2 regions of the Nonomuraea sp. NPDC050536 genome follow, and region 2 is predicted to be linked to the other one. Evidence: riboswitches for the same ligand, from Rfam matches in the RefSeq annotation. Region 2 holds a riboswitch; the other holds the start of a gene.
The links. Region 2 has a riboswitch for S-adenosylmethionine ahead of ACIBHX_RS49365 (aminotransferase class V-fold PLP-dependent enzyme). Riboswitches for the same ligand answer to the same signal wherever they lie in the genome.
Positions count from the first base shown of each region.

Region 1: linked by a shared signal. The riboswitch ahead of thrC (threonine synthase) and the one ahead of ACIBHX_RS49365 (aminotransferase class V-fold PLP-dependent enzyme) in region 2 are both predicted to bind S-adenosylmethionine.

Region 1 covers NZ_JBITHD010000018.1:160,898-168,465, forward strand. Annotated here, with positions in the region: gene groL (chaperonin GroEL) at 1-1,375, opposite strand, end outside; gene ACIBHX_RS39105 (cold-shock protein) at 1,681-1,881, opposite strand; gene ACIBHX_RS39110 (MoaD/ThiS family protein) at 2,118-2,393, opposite strand; gene thrC (threonine synthase) at 2,409-3,638, opposite strand; SAM riboswitch class I at 3,652-3,792, opposite strand; gene ACIBHX_RS39120 (RNA polymerase sigma factor) at 3,863-4,417, opposite strand; gene ACIBHX_RS39125 (trehalose-6-phosphate synthase) at 4,449-5,873, shown strand; gene ACIBHX_RS39130 (MFS transporter) at 5,873-7,036, shown strand; gene ACIBHX_RS39135 (hypothetical protein) at 7,014-7,568, opposite strand, start outside.
Region 2 covers NZ_JBITHD010000034.1:60,209-67,776, reverse strand. Annotated here, with positions in the region: gene ACIBHX_RS49390 (SAM-dependent methyltransferase) at 1-565, shown strand, start outside; gene ACIBHX_RS49385 (hypothetical protein) at 620-1,000, shown strand; gene ACIBHX_RS49380 (FAD-binding oxidoreductase) at 1,033-2,361, shown strand; gene ACIBHX_RS49375 (cytochrome P450) at 2,351-3,529, opposite strand; gene ACIBHX_RS49370 (TerC family protein) at 3,526-4,260, opposite strand; SAM riboswitch class IV at 4,374-4,489, shown strand; gene ACIBHX_RS49365 (aminotransferase class V-fold PLP-dependent enzyme) at 4,541-5,818, shown strand; gene ACIBHX_RS49360 (DoxX family membrane protein) at 5,820-6,545, opposite strand; gene ACIBHX_RS49355 (NADH-quinone oxidoreductase subunit D) at 6,669-7,568, shown strand, end outside.

The DNA.
Region 1 (7,568 bases), on a different contig from region 2:
GACCGGCGTTGACCGCGATCTGCTTGAGGGGCTCCTCGAGAGCCTTCTTGACGATCGCGGCACCGGTGGCCTCGTCGCCGTTGAGCTCGAGCTTGTCGAAGGAGTTGGCGCCGGCCTGCAGCAGGGCCACGCCACCGCCGGGGACGATGCCCTCCTCGACGGCCGCCTTCGCGTTGCGAACGGCGTCCTCGATGCGGTGCTTGCGCTCCTTGAGCTCGACCTCCGTGGCGGCGCCGGCCTTGATGACGGCCACACCACCGGCGAGCTTGGCCAGGCGCTCCTGGAGCTTCTCGCGGTCGTAGTCGGAGTCGGTGCGCTCGATCTCGGCGCGGATCTCGTTGACCCGGCCGGCGATCGCGTCGGCGTCACCGGCGCCGTCGACGATCGTGGTCTCGTCCTTGGTCACGACGACCTTGCGGGCGCGGCCGAGCAGGTCGAGGGTGGCGTTCTCGAGCTTGAGACCGACCTCCTCGGCGATGACCTGACCGCCGGCCAGGATCGCGATGTCGCCCAGCATGGCCTTGCGGCGGTCACCGAAGCCCGGAGCCTTGACCGCGACGGAGCGGAACAGGCCACGGATCTTGTTGACGACCAGAGTGGCCAGGGCCTCGCCGTCGACGTCCTCGGCGATGATCAGGAGCGGCTTGCCGGACTGCACGACCTTGTCGAGCAGGGGCAGCAGGTCCTTGTTGGCCGAGATCTTCGAGTTGACGATCAGGATGTACGGGTCCTCGAGCACCGCCTCCATACGGTCGGAGTCGGTGACGAAGTACATCGACGTCATGCCCTTGTCGAAGCGCATGCCCTCGGTGAGCTCGAGCTCGAGGCCGAAGGTGTTGCTCTCCTCGACGGTGATGACGCCTTCCTTGCCGACCTTGTCCATCGCCTCGGCGATGAGCGAGCCGATCTCGGGGTCGGCGGCGGAGATGGAGGCGGTGGAGGCGATCTGCTCCTTGGTCTCCACGTCCTTCGCGAGCTTGGACAGCTCCTCGCTGACGCGCTCGACGGCGGCCTCGATGCCCTTCTTCAGGGCCATCGGGTTGGCGCCGGCGGCGACGTTGCGGAGGCCCTCGCGGACCAGCGCCTGGGCGAGCACGGTGGCTGTGGTGGTGCCGTCACCCGCGACGTCGTCCGTCTTCTTGGCGACTTCCTTGACCAGCTCAGCGCCGATCTTCTCCCACGGGTCCTCGAGCTCGATCTCCTTGGCGATGGAGACACCGTCGTTGGTGATCGTGGGAGCGCCCCACTTCTTCTCCAGCACGACGTTGCGGCCCTTGGGACCCAGGGTCACCTTGACGGCGTCGGCGAGCTGGTTCATACCGCGCTCGAGACCGCGCCGGGCGTCCTCGTCAAACGCGATCATCTTGGCTGCCATAAGGCTAGACCTCCCAGATGCAGGGTGGCTTCTCAAGGACCGAGCCGACGCCCGCGACGGCATATGGGTCCGCAACTCCGTTCGGCAGACCCCATCGTCTCGATCCAGTGCTGGCACTCTGCATCAGAGAGTGCCAACGAACTGTTTAGCACTCTACCCCGTCGAGTGCAAGCGACAGCCACTCCTGCCCAGGTCATACGGCACGGCGGGTCCCCCTCAGGACCCGCCGCACCCCAGGTCGAACGGTAAGACGGGTGGCAGGTCGCACGGACTGCGCTGCCGTGCGATCTGCCGGTGCAATGACGTCAGACCGCGCGGACACCCTCCGCCTGCGGCCCCTTCTGTCCCTGCGTGATCTCGAACTCGACACGCTGGCCCTGTTCGAGAGAGCGGTATCCGTCCATCATGATCGCTGAGTAATGGACGAATACATCTTTACCACCGTCAACAGCGATGAAGCCATAGCCCTTGTCCGCGTTGAACCACTTGACGGTGCCCTGCGCCACTTCCGACTCCTCTTACTGGGCTCACAGATCTCGCCCATTCCTCTCGCGAGACCCGCAATCGCCATGACTTATGCGAAATCAAGCCAGACGATCGCCCTCGACCATACCTGTGGCACGGTGTATGGCAACAGAGTCAATCGGAAAACTCCGCATTTCATCCAGGGCTGAGTTGTTCAATCTTGAATTGTCCAGAAATGTGGAAGGCGCCCACAAGGGGCGCCTTCTCGTCCAGCGGGTCAGCCGCCGGCGACCGCCGGGATGATGGAGATCTGTGCTCCCTCCGGGGCTGCGGTGTCGAGCCCCTCGGCGAATCGGACGTCCTCTTCGCCGATGTAAACGTTGACAAAACGACGAATCTTGCCCGATTCATCCAGAATCCGCGGGCCGATCCCCGGATAGTCCGAGTCGAGCTTCGCGAGCACCTCACGCAGAGTTGCACCTTCGCCACTGACTTCTGCGTTACCCCCGGTGTAGGTGCGCAGAATGGTGGGAATCCGCACTGACACGCTCATTTCCAAAACTTCCTTTCAGATCGCGCGGAACGCGTCGAGAGAGGGCCGGATCACGGCCGTCGGCTGGGCATCGTCCGAGACGGCGTCGAGCGTCTTGAGCCCGTCGCCGGTGTTGAGCACCACGGTCTCCGCCTCGGGGTCCAGCGTGCCGTTCTCGACCAGCTTCTTCAGCACGCCGACCGTGACCCCGCCTGCTGTCTCGGCGAAGATCCCCTCGGTGGAGGCCAGCAGCCTGATCGCCTCGACGATCTCGGGGTCTGTGACGTCCTCGACCGCTCCCCCCGTACGGCGGGCGATGTCGAGCACGTAGGGCCCGTCGGCCGGGTTGCCGATGGCCAGCGACTTGGCGATGGTGTCGGGCTTGACCGGCTGGACCACGTCGTGCCCGGCCTTGAACGCGGCCGACACCGGCGAGCAGCCCAGCGCCTGCGCCCCGAAGACCTTGTACGGCGTGTCCTCCACCAGCCCGAGCGCGATCAGCTCCTTGAAGCCCTTGTCGATCTTCGTCAGCTGGGACCCGGAGGCGATCGGGATCACGATCTGCTCCGGCAGCCTCCACCCGAGCTGCTCGGCGATCTCGTAGGCCAGCGTCTTGGAACCCTCGGCGTAGTAGGGCCGCAGGTTGACGTTGACGAAGCCCCACTTGTCGCCGAGCGGGTCGCCGATCAGCTCCGAGCAGAAGCGGTTGACCTCGTCGTAGGTGCCCTCGATGCCGATGAGCTTGCCGCCGAACACCCGGGCCATGGCGATCTTGGCCTGCTCCAGGTTGGCGGGGATGAACACGCACGCGTCGAACCCGGCACGAGCGGCGGCGGCCGTCACGGCGCCGGCCAGGTTGCCGGTGGAGGAGCACGACAGCGTGTGGAAGCCGAAGTTGCGGGCCGCCTCGACGGCGATGGCCACGACCCGGTCCTTGAAGGAGTGGGTGGGGTTGCCGGAGTCGTCCTTGACGTGCAGCGAGCGGATCCCCAGGGCCTTGCCCAGGTTGTCCGCCTTGACGAGCTTGGTCCAGCCCGGGTTCATGTTCCGCTTGGACGCCACGTCGGCGGGGACCGGAAGCAGGGGCTGGTAGCGCCAGATGTTGGTGGGACCCGCCTCGATCTGCGCGCGGGTCACCGTACCGAAGTCGTAGGCCGCTTCGAGCGGCCCGAAACACTCGATACAGGCGAAGTTGGGACCCAGGTCGTAACGGGCGCCGCACTCGCGGCAGGACAGAGCGACGGCAGGACCAAAGTCGAGCGACATGAAGCGAGGCCTTCCCTCATCTTCGCCCGCGGCCACCTTGACCGCAGACCGGAATTGGCACCTGTCCCGGTCGGCCTCGCCCTGTCGCGAGTCTCAAACCGGGAGGGTTGCCGGGGCTTCGCAGGGCCGGTCCCTCCACCCCTCTGGATGAGCAATATTCGGTTGTTGACCAGTACTGTACCCGGGCGCAACGGGGCCCAGAAAAACGTCTCAGCAAATGAGACTCAGCGGTAGTCCTCCCCGAGCACGCCCTGGACGTACTTGCGTGCCTGGTGGATGCGGGACTTGGCGGTGCCGAGCGGGATGCCGAGCTGCTCGGCCACCTCGTTGTAGTCGAGCTGGACGATGTCGCGCAGCACCAGCGCCTGGGCCAGATCCGGCTTGTCGGACTCCAGCGCCTCCATCGCGTCGAGCAGGTCGAGCCGCGACCCGGCGATCACGCTGACCCGGCGCACGTCGGGCTTCTGCATGGGCAGTTCGTCGGAGCTCTGCTCGGCCGCCCTGCGCTTCAGCGTGCGGTAGGTGGTCCGCGCGCAGTTGGCGGTCACGATGTGCAGCCAGGTGCTGAACCTCGCCCGCCCCTCGAACCGCCCGATGTTGCGCGCGACGGCCAGCAACGTGTCCTGGGAGGCCTCCTCCGCATCCTGGTGATACGGCAGGATCCGGCTGCAGTGCCGCAACACATCGGGCTCGATCCGCCGCAGGAGCTCGCCGAGTGCGCGATGATCTCCGGCGGCGGCGGAGCGGGCCAGTTCCTCGGTTAGCTCATCAAGCGCCATAGCTGGGATCCTATGGTCGGAGGGAGCTCAAATGAACAGCGTCCTGGTGGCCTCCAATAGAGGGCCCGTGTCGTTCACCGTGTCCGACGACGGGGTTCTCACCATGAGGCGCGGTGGTGGTGGGCTTGTTTCCGGGCTGTCCGGAGTGGCCAAGGACGGGGGTGTCCTGTGGGTTTGCGCGGCTCTGTCCGACGGCGACAGGAGTGCCGTACGGCAGGCTCCCGGCGGCCGCCTGGATCTCGCCGGCTACGAGACCGGGGCGGTGCGGATGCTGGATATTCCGCCCGCCACGTTCCACCGGGCGTACAACGCCGTGGCGAATTCCACGCTGTGGTTCGTGAATCACCTGCTCTACAACACCCCGAACGCGCCGCTGTTCGGCACCAGGTTCCAGCGGGAGTGGGAGTCCTACCGCGACTACAACGGGGCGTTCGCGATGGCGCTGGCCGAGGAGGCCGGCCATGGGGCGCGGGTGATGGTGCAGGACTACCACCTGACCCTGACCCCGGCGATGCTCCGCGCCGAGCGGCCCGACCTGCGCATCGCGCACTTCAGCCACACCCCGTGGGCGCCGCCCGAGTACTTCTCGCTGCTGCCCGACGAGGTGGCCAGGGAGGTGCTCGAGGGCATCCTGGGCGCCGACCACGCCGGGTTCCTGGCCAAGCGGTGGGCGTCGGCGTTCATGGACTGCTGCGCCGCCCTCCTAGGTGCTGATATTTCCGAAAATAGCGTTACTTATGAGGGGCGCACGACCCAGATCGGCGTGCACGCGCTCGGCGTGGACGGCGACCAGCTGTGGGCCCGCGCCTGCGAGCCCGATGTCGAGTCGCACGTGACCGCGCTGCGCGAGCAGGTGGGTGATCGCCGTCTGATCGTCCGCATCGACAGGACCGAGCTGTCGAAGAACATCGTGCGCGGCCTGGTGGCCTACCGCGAGTTCCTGGCGGCCCACCCCGAGTGGCACGGCCGTGTGGTCCACCTGGCCTTCGCCTACCCCTCGCGCCACGACCTGCCTGAATACCGCGAGTACACCGCCGCGGTGCAGCGCTGCGCCAAGGAGATCGAGGACGAGTACGCCACCGAGGACTGGGACCCGCTGATCCTGAACGTCGACGACGACTATCCGCGCTCGCTGGCCGCCTACCGCCTGGCGGACGTGCTGCTGGTCAACCCGATCCGCGACGGGATGAACCTGGTGGCCAAGGAGGGCCCGGTGCTGTCGGAGCGGTGCGCGCTGGTGCTGTCGCGGGAGGCGGGCGCGGCGGCCGAGCTGGGCGAGCACGCGCTGGTGGTCAACCCCTACGACGTCAGCGAGACGGCCGAGGCCCTGCACGAGGCGCTGGTGATGCCGGAGGAGGAGCGCCGTCGCCGCCGCGCGGCGCTCAGGGCGGCGGCGACGGCGCTGCCGCCGCAGCGGTGGATGGCCGCGCAGCTCGACGCGCTCGGGACGGCCTGATGCCGCAGACGTCCGAGCGCGCCCGGTTATCACGCGATCGGCCCACCTGGCTCATCTACCTGCAGCTCGGCGCCTTCGCCACCTACCTGTACGGCCTGAGCGCCGCCGTGCCGCTGCTGCGCATCGACGAGCGCACCTCGGCCGCCGTGGCCGGCCTGCACGGCACCGCGATGGCCGTCGCCACGATCGCCGCGGGCCTGGCCCTGCCGTTCCTCACGGGCAGGTACGGCAGGCGGACGGTCACCTGGCTGGGCGTGGCGGGCATGAACGCCGGCGTGGTCCTGGTGGTGTTCTCCTCCTCGCTGCCGTTCACGCTGCTGGGTTACGCGGTGGCAGGGGGCTTCGGCTCGCTGATGCTGTACGCGGCGATGGCGGCGCTGAGCGACCACCACGGTCCGGCGGGGGCGGCGGCCATCACCGAGGCCAACGCGGTCGGCGTGGTGATCGGCAGCTCTGTCACGTTCCTGATCAGCGCGATGGCGAACACGGCGCTCGGCTGGCGTGCGGCCTTGCTGGTGACGCCGCTGCTCACGCTCGCGGTGGCCGCGGCACTGGGCCGGGTGTGGACCTCGGCGCCCGCGCCGCCGCCCGAGCGCGTGCTCGACCCGGCGCCGGGACCGGGGTGGCGCTTCCACGTGAGCGGGGCGGTGCTGTGCTGCTGCGTGGCGCTGGAGTTCTCCTTCAACCTGTGGGCCGCCTCGCTGCTGGCGGCGCGGACCGGGCTGAGCGTGGCCACGGCGGCCACCGGGCTGAGCGCGCTGATCGCCGGGATGGCCGCGGGCCGTTTCGCGGGGGCGCAGCTGGCGTTGCGGGTGCCGCACACGCGGTTGTTCACCGGCGCCCTGGCCGTCGCGGGCGCCGGGTGGCTGATCTTCTGGATGGCCACCGAGCCGGTGCTCGGCTATGCGGGGCTGGCGCTGAGCGGGCTGGGCATCTCGTTGCACTTCCCGCTGGCGCTGTCCGCGATGATCGGCAACTCCGGCGGCAGGCCCGACCTGGCGGCGGCCGCCTCGCCGATGTGGGCGGGCGCGGCGATGGCGGTCGGGCCGTTCGTGCTGGGCGCGCTGGCCGACGGTTTCGGCACGCGGACGGCGTTCCTGCTGGTGCCCGTCCTGATCGGCCTGGCCGTCGGCGGGGTGCTCACTGCCAGGAGGCGTTCTTGAGCACCGCGTCCAGGCCAGGGGTGCCGAACTGGTCCACGACCAGGATCCTGCTCTTGGGCAGGAACCATTCGCGCTGGACGTAGTGCAGCTTCACGGTTTCGAGGTGCTCGTAAGGACGGCAGGAGAAGTTCCACGCCCGGTAGGCGGCCTTGTGGCCGGGGCCGACCTGGCGCAGGCCCTCGGCCTTCGGCTTGTCGAAGCTCTGGGCCAGTTTGCGCTTGATCGGGCACGGCTGCACGTCGGTGGCCGGGTAGTAGGGGCGCTTGCCCGTGTAGGGGTTGAACAGCTCCTGGCCCTCCTTGATGGCCTTGGGGCCGAACACCCAGAAGGCCTGGCACTCCTGCCCGTTGTAGCCCGCCTTCGGCTTGGCGCACGTGCCGGTCACCACCTTGAGCCAGTCGCCCTTGCCGGAGACCTTCCAGCCGCTCGGGAGGGTGAGCGTCATGCCGCGGAAGCTCAGCTTGGCGGTGGCGGCGTGGGCGGGAAGCGCGACCAGAGCGGTGGCGGTGGCGGCGATCGCTGCCACGGCCAG
Region 2 (7,568 bases):
CGCCGAGCTGACCGCCGACGGCCCCAGGCTCGTGCTGGTCGACACCGAGACCGGCGAGGAGCGCCTGGGCGACCCGGTGAGCGAGGCCGCCAGGCGGTGGCTGGAGCGGTGGTGGCCGCTGCGGCGGATCGGCGCGCGGGCCGAGATCGGGTGCTCGCGCGACGCGGCCTGGGCGGCGGTCCTGGCACGGCTGGCGCGGGGCCGAGCCGTGGCCATCGATTATGCACACCCTGTGGATAACCGGCCGCCCTGCGGGACGCTCACGGGATACCGAGACGGCGCCGTCGTGGCGCCCATCCCCGACGGTACCTGCGATATCACCGCGCACGTGGCACTCGACGCGTGCGCCGAGGCGGGCGCGAGGGCCGGCGCGATATCCACAGCCTTGTCCACACAGCGCGCGATGCTCAGGGCGCTGGGCATCACCGGCACACGCCCGTCCATCGAGCTGGCGACCACCGACCCGCGCGGCTATCTGAGGGCGCTGGCGCGCGCCACGGAGGAGGCCGAGCTCATCGACCCCTCCGGCCTGGGCGGCTTCGGCTGGCTGACCCAGCGGCGCTAGGCGTGGGGGTTTACCGGATAGCGAGCGGGAGCTCCAGGAGCTGAAATCAGGAGCATGAGAACCCGCCTCCTCCCGGGCCCGTGCGATCAGCTCGCGGAATGGTCGACCCAGACCGGCGTGCGGCTGGAGATCTGGGCGCTGCCCGAAGCCGACCTCCCCCTCTCCCTCGGCGACGCGCTGCGCGATCTGCTCGACGAGATCCTCGACCGCGTCGCACGTGCCGCCCACGTGCGCACGCTCTCAGTCGCGATCACGGCGAGCGCCAGCTCGGTACGGGTGACAGTGAGCCACGACGGATCCGGCGTCGCGCCGGGCCGGGAGGAGGCCAGTGGACCGTGGGGCAGGATGCGCTGCAACACCGTGATCGGCGCGGGCACCACCTACAGCGCCGAGATCCCGGTTGCGCGGAACCTGCTCAGGGAACGTTCTGCCTGATAAACGACACCGGACGCGGACGAGGGCGGGGCATGCACGGAACAGATGACGTCCGCGGATTGCTGCGGCCTGGCGACGAGGGCTACGACGCGCTCTGCCCGGCCTGGAACCTGGCCGTCACGCACCGCCCCGCCTACGTGGTCGCCGCAGAGTCGTCCGAGCACATCGCGCGGGCCGTGGCCTGGGCGGCCAGGAACGGCGTGCGCGTGCGGGTCCAGGCGACCGGCCACGGCGCGCTCCGGCCGGCCGGAGACGAGCTGCTCATCCTCACGGACCGGCTGACCGGCGTCAGCGTCGATCCCGAGACCGCCACGGCGCTGATCCAGCCGGGCACGAGGTGGAAGCAGGTCGCCGAGGCGGCCGCGCCGTACGGGCTCGCGCCGCTGTGCGGGACCTCGAGCAGTGTCGGCGCGGTGGGGTTCAGCCTGGGTGGCGGCCTGAGCTGGCTGTCGCGCAAGCACGGCCTGGCCAGTGACGCGATCGTCAAGGCCCAGCTCGTGACCGCCGGCGGCGAGCTGCGCTGGATCGACGACCGCACCGCGCCGGACCTGATGTGGGCGCTGCGCGGCGGCGGGCCGAACTTCGGCGTCGTCACCGCGCTGCGCGTGCGCCTGGTCCCCGCGGCCGAGGTGTACGGCGGGGCGTTGTACTGGCCGGTCGAGCAGATCAGGAACGTGCTGACCGGCTACCGGGAGTGGCTGGAGGGCGTCCCGGTGGAGGTCACGTCCTTGGCCGGGGTGCTGCATGTTCCCGACAACCCGGCGATGCCCGAGCACCTGCGGGGCCGCTCGTTCGCCCGGGTCTGCCTGGTCCACTGCGGCCCCGGCGCTCCCGACCTCGACCGGCTGCGGGCGATCCCGGGCCTGGTCGACGACACGACGGGACCGATGCCGTTCACCCGGATCGACGAGATCACCCAGGATCCGCGGGATCCGCTGCCGATCTCGATCAACGCGGAAGTGCTCACGGAGCTGTCCGACGGTGTGATCGACCACCTGGCCTCGATCGCGCCCCGAGGGGCGGAGCCGTACCTCATGCTGATGGTCAGGCACGTCGGCGGCGGCGACCACGCGGACAGCAGGGCCAGCGGGTCGGCCTACTGGTCGGGCGAGTTCGTGGTCGCGACGATCAGCATCGGCGCCGGCCAGGAGATCAGGGACTTCGGCAAGCGCCTGGCCGCGGGGCTGGGGCCGGCGGCCAACGGGCGCGTGCCGTTCAACTTCGTCGGCGAGCCCGGCGAGATGTGCAGGGTCTTCACCGCCGAGCACGAGCGGCGCCTGGCCGAGCTGAAGAGGCGCCACGACCCGGCCGCGATGTTCGGCGGCGACCGCCCGATCACTACCCCGTTCGCTACACCGTGACCTCGAGCGCCTCCAGGCCGCGGATGATGTAGCCCGGCTTCCACTCGGGCTCGCGCACGAGCTCCAGCTTGGGCGCCTTGGCGAGCAGCGCGCCGTACGACTCCATCAGCTCGATCCTGGCCAGCGGCGCGCCCAGGCAGAAGTGGATGCCCGCGCCGAAGGAGATGTGCGGGTTGTCCACCCGGCCGATGTCGAGCCTGTCGGGGTCGGGGAAGGCGTCCGGGTCGTGGTTGGCCGATCCGAACAGCAGCGCCACCTCGGATCCGCGCGGGATCCGGACGCCGTCGACCTCGATGTCCTCCAGCACCCAGCGCTCGAACAACTGCAGCGGCGTGTCGAAGCGCATCAGCTCCTCGATGGCCGTGGGCAGCAGGGAGTGGTCGGCGCGCAGCCTGGCCAGCTCGCCCGGGTTCCTGAACAGCGACCACCAGCCGTTGCCCGTGACGTTCACGGTGGCCTCGTGGCCGGCGTTGAGCAGCAGGATGCAGGTCCCGGCCAGCTCGTCCTCGGTGAGCTCGTCGATCTGGGCGAGCGCGGTGACCAGGTTGTCGCCGGTGAGGGTCCTGGCCAGGTCCTTGAGGTAGTCCATGAACTCGGTCGCCGCGCGGGCGGCCGTGTGCTGGGCCTCCAGCGAGGGGTTGAGTTCGTACATGCCGCAGATGTCGGCCGACCAGGGCCGCAGCAGATGCCGGTCGGACTCGGGCACGCCCAGCATCTCGGCGATGACCGTGACCGGCAGCGGCTCGGCCACCTCGGCGATCAGGTCGCCGCCGCCCTTCTCGACGAAGGCGTCGACCAGGCCGGCCACGATCGTCTGGACGCGGGGCCGCATGGACTCGACCATGCGGGGGGTGAACGCCTTGGACACCAGGCGGCGCAGCCTGGTGTGCTCAGGCGGCTCGACCTCCAGCATCCCGGCCCTGCTCATGCGCCAGAACGGCTCGAGGAAGTCCGGCGCGGGCTTCCTGCCGAACTCCTCGTGGGTGGCCACGTGCAGGTAGTCGCGGCCCAGCCGCCTGTCCCTGAGCAGCGCGTTGACGTCCGCGTGCCGGGGGATCAGCCACTGGTTGCTGGGTTCGAAGTAGTGGACGGCCCCTTCGCGCCTCAGCTCGGCGAGGCCGTCATAGGGCCATGCCACGAAATCCGGATTCCATGGATCAAAGCTCACGAATGCATCTTAGGTTCGGCTTTGTTGTGCCTGCTCCGCATCCGGATGTTCAGCAGCTCCACGACGAGCGAGAACGCCATCGCGAAGTAGATGTAGCCCTTGGAGACGTGCTGCCCCAGCCCCTCGGCGATGAGCACCACCCCGATCAGCACCAGGAAGGCCAGCGCCAGCATCTTGATACTCGGATGCCGGTCCACGAAGCGGGCGATCGGCCCGGAGGCGAACAGCATCACCACCACCGCCACGATCACCGCCGCGACCATCACGCCGAGCTTGTCGACCATGCCGACGGCGGTGATGACCGAGTCGAGCGAGAAGACGACGTCGAGCACCATGATCTGCAGGATCACCGAGGTGAACGAGGTGACCGCGCGGGCCTTGCCGTCCTGCTCCTTCAGCTCCATGCTGTGGCCGATCTCGGTGACGCTCTTGGCCAGCAGGAACAGACCGCCGAGCAGCAGGATCAGGTCCCGCCCCGAGATCTCCTGACCGAAGACCTCGAACAGCGGCGCTGTGAGTTTCACCACCCACGACAGCGCGAGCAGCAGGAGCAGCCGGCTGATGAGCGCCGCGCCCAGGCCCATGATGCGTGCCTTATCCCGCTGCGATTCGGGCAGTTTCCCGGCCAGGATGGAGATGAAGATGATGTTGTCGATGCCCAGCACGATCTCCAGGGCGACCAGGGTGAAGAACCCGATCCAGATTTGTGGGTCGGCAACCCAGTCCAACATCTGCACACCTCCACGCAGGCCAGGGACGGTTTCCTGGTACCAACGACACAGGCGGCGGAGAAGTTCGCGGGGTTGCGATCGACGGCCGGGTGTCGGTTATAGTTCCCCTCGTAGGTCATGAGTGCCAGCGACAAGCCCCGGCTAGCTGGCCGGCAACCCTCGCGTCCGCGGCGGGGTGCCCCGGGTGAAGACCTGGTCCGCCACGAAGTGTGGCGGGCAAGCGCGGGCTCCGTGGCTGCTTCCTGGGGTCCGATGACCCGAGGGACGTGCTGTGTCCACGCTGACGATCTTCAACTCCGTGCCCGCTCAGGCCGTCGCCGACGAGCCCGCCGGACTGGCCCGCTCGATCCCCGCCGTGCTCGGCGCCGACCTGGAGGTCCCGGTCAAGGGCGGCAAGCTGGTCTCCTACGCCAACCTCGACTACGCCGCCAGCGCCCCCTGTCTGGTGCCGGTCAGCGAGGCCGTCACCGCCGCGCTCCCGGCCTACTCCAGCGTGCACCGCGGCGCGGGCTACGCCTCCCAGCTCACCACCGCCCGATACGAGCAGGCCCGCCACACCGTCAGGGCCTTCGTGGGCGCCCGCCCCGACGACGCGGTCATCTTCACCCGCAACACCACCGACGCCACGAACCTGCTGGCCGGCTGCCTCCCCGAGGACACCACCGTGGTCGTCTTCGACACCGAGCACCACGCCTCGCTGCTGCCCTGGGCCCAGTCCGTACGGCTGGCGCCGCCCGCCTTCCCCGGCGCGGCGGTCCGCGCGGCCGACGAGGCCCTGGCCGCGATCGACGGCCCCAAGCTGCTCGTGGTGACCGCCGCCTCCAACGTCACCGGCGAGCTGTGGCCCATCGCCGCCCTCGCCCACATCGCGCACCGGCACGGCGCCCGCATCCTCGTCGACGCCGCCCAGCTGGTGCCGCACCGCAGGCTCAACCTGACCGCGCTGGACCTGGACTACGTCGCCTTCTCCGGCCACAAGCTCTACGCGCCCTTCGGCGCCGGGGTCCTGGTGGGCCGCCGCGACTGGCTCTCGGACGGCGAGCCGTACCTCAAGGGCGGCGGCGCGGTGAAGGCGGTCGACGAGACGACCGAGTGGCACGACGACCCCGAGCCGCGGCACGAGGCCGGCACGCCGAACGTGCTGGGCGCGATCGCGCTGGCCGCCGCGTGCGACGCGCTGACGGCCACCGGCTGGACCGAGCTGGTCCTCGAGGAGGAGCGGCTGATCTCGCGCCTGCGCGCCGGCCTGGCCTCGACCCCGGGCGTGCGCGAGCTGTCGCTGTGGGGCCCCGACCACCCGCGCGTGGGCATCGTGTCGTTCACCGTCGAGGGCTACTCGGCGCGCGAGGTGGCCGAGGCGCTGTCCGGCGACTACGGCATCGGCGTGCGCGACGGCAAGTTCTGCGCCCACCCGTTCGTCCGCCACCTGCTGGGCACCTCAGATGGCGGCTGCGAGGACGGTACGGCTTCCGCCGTGCGCGCCTCCATCGGCATCGGCACGACGCAGGAGCACGTGGACCGCCTCGTCGAGGCCGTCCGTGACCTCACCCGTCGATGAGCTAGGTGTTCTCCGGCCGGTTCTTGTCCGCGGCCAGGGCCTCGGCCCGCCTGTCCTCCTCGCTCATGCTCGAGCGCGGCCCACTCGGCTGTTGGGGTACGTCGGCCTGCGGGGCCGTGTCCCCGGCCTGAGCAGGCGTGGGCGCCTCTGAGGCGGGCGCCTCCGAAGCGGGCGCCTCGGATGCGGGTGCCTCTGGCCGGGGCATCGCAGCCGTGGGCGCCTCGGCCGTGGGCTGGGACGTGGGTGCCTCGGCGGTGGGCGGCGTCGTGACGGGCGCGTGGGCGGCCATCTCGCGTTCGGCCTCCTTGGCGGCGCCACGCCGCTTGTAGGAGGTGTTGATGATGCCGTCGATGCCGAACCGGCCGCCTCCCAGCGCCATGAACAGCAGCATGCTCGCCCCGAACGACGCGACCAGCTCCCAGCCGTTGTTGGTGACGAAGATGCCGTGCGTGGCGTGGACGAAGACGATCGCGCCGATCCACACGACCAGGAGGGCCAGCGCGGCCAGCCGTACCAGCAGACCGACGATCAGCAAGAAGCCCCCGACGATCTCCGCAAGCATGGTGTACGTGGCGGCGAGCTGGGGCAAGGGCATTCCGGTCGTGGCGAACAGCCGACCGAGGGGCGTGAACCCGATCTGCCAGTGCACCAGGCCGTGAGCCAGAAAGATCACGCCGAGCGTCACCCTCGCGATCAGTGCTGCGATGTCAAATGGAATCCGCTTCATGGTGTTTTCTCCCCCCGTTCCTCCTATTTCTCCCCTGTCCGATTCATGGGATGCGCCTGCATACCGTTCCTTGACCATCACCCGAGCTGGATCAACGCCTAGCGCGGTGGCAGCATGGGCTGTATGACGGAACGCGTGGTCGGGATAGGCGCCGGCGCCAAGGAGCTGGCCACCGAGGACATGATCCTCAACATCGGCCCGCAGCACCCGTCGACCCACGGCGTGCTGAGGCTCAGGATCACCCTCGACGGCGAACGGATCGCGGCGGCCGAGCCGATCATCGGCTACATGCACAGGGGCGCGGAGAAGCTCTTCGAGGTCCGCGACTACCGCCAGGTCATCATGCTGGCCAACCGGCACGACTGGCTGGCGGGCTTCGCCAACGAGCTGGGCGTGGTGCTGGCGGCCGAGCGCCTGCTGGGCATGGAGGTGCCCGTCAGGGCCGTGTGGGCGCGCACGCTGCTCGCCGAGCTCAACCGGGTGCTCAGCCACCTGATGTTCCTCGGCAGCTACCCGCTGGAGCTGGGCGCGATCACCCCCGTCTTCTACGCCTTCAACGAGCGCGAGCGCATCCAGGCCGTGATGGAGGAGATCTCCGGCGGCCGCATGCACTTCATGTTCAACCGCGTCGGCGGGCTGAAGGAGGACCTGCCCTACGGCTGGCTCGACCGGGTCACCGAGGCGGTCGCCGTGACCCGCCGCAAGATCCCCGACATCGAGAACCTCATTCTGAACAACGAGATCTTCCTGGCCCGCACCAGGGGCGTCGGCGTCCTGGACCAGGAGCAGATCCTGCAGTACGGCGTGAGCGGCCCGGTCGCCCGCGCCTCGGGGATCGACTTCGACCTGCGCCGCGACCAGCCGTACCTGGCCTATCCCGAGCTGCCCGTGAAGGTCGTCACCCGCAGCGCGGGCGACTGCCATTCCCGCTTCGAGGTGCTGTTCGACCAGCTGAAGATCTCCCTCGACCTGGCCGACGCCTGCGTGGACAAGCTCCGCTCGCTGCCGCCTGGGCCGATCAAC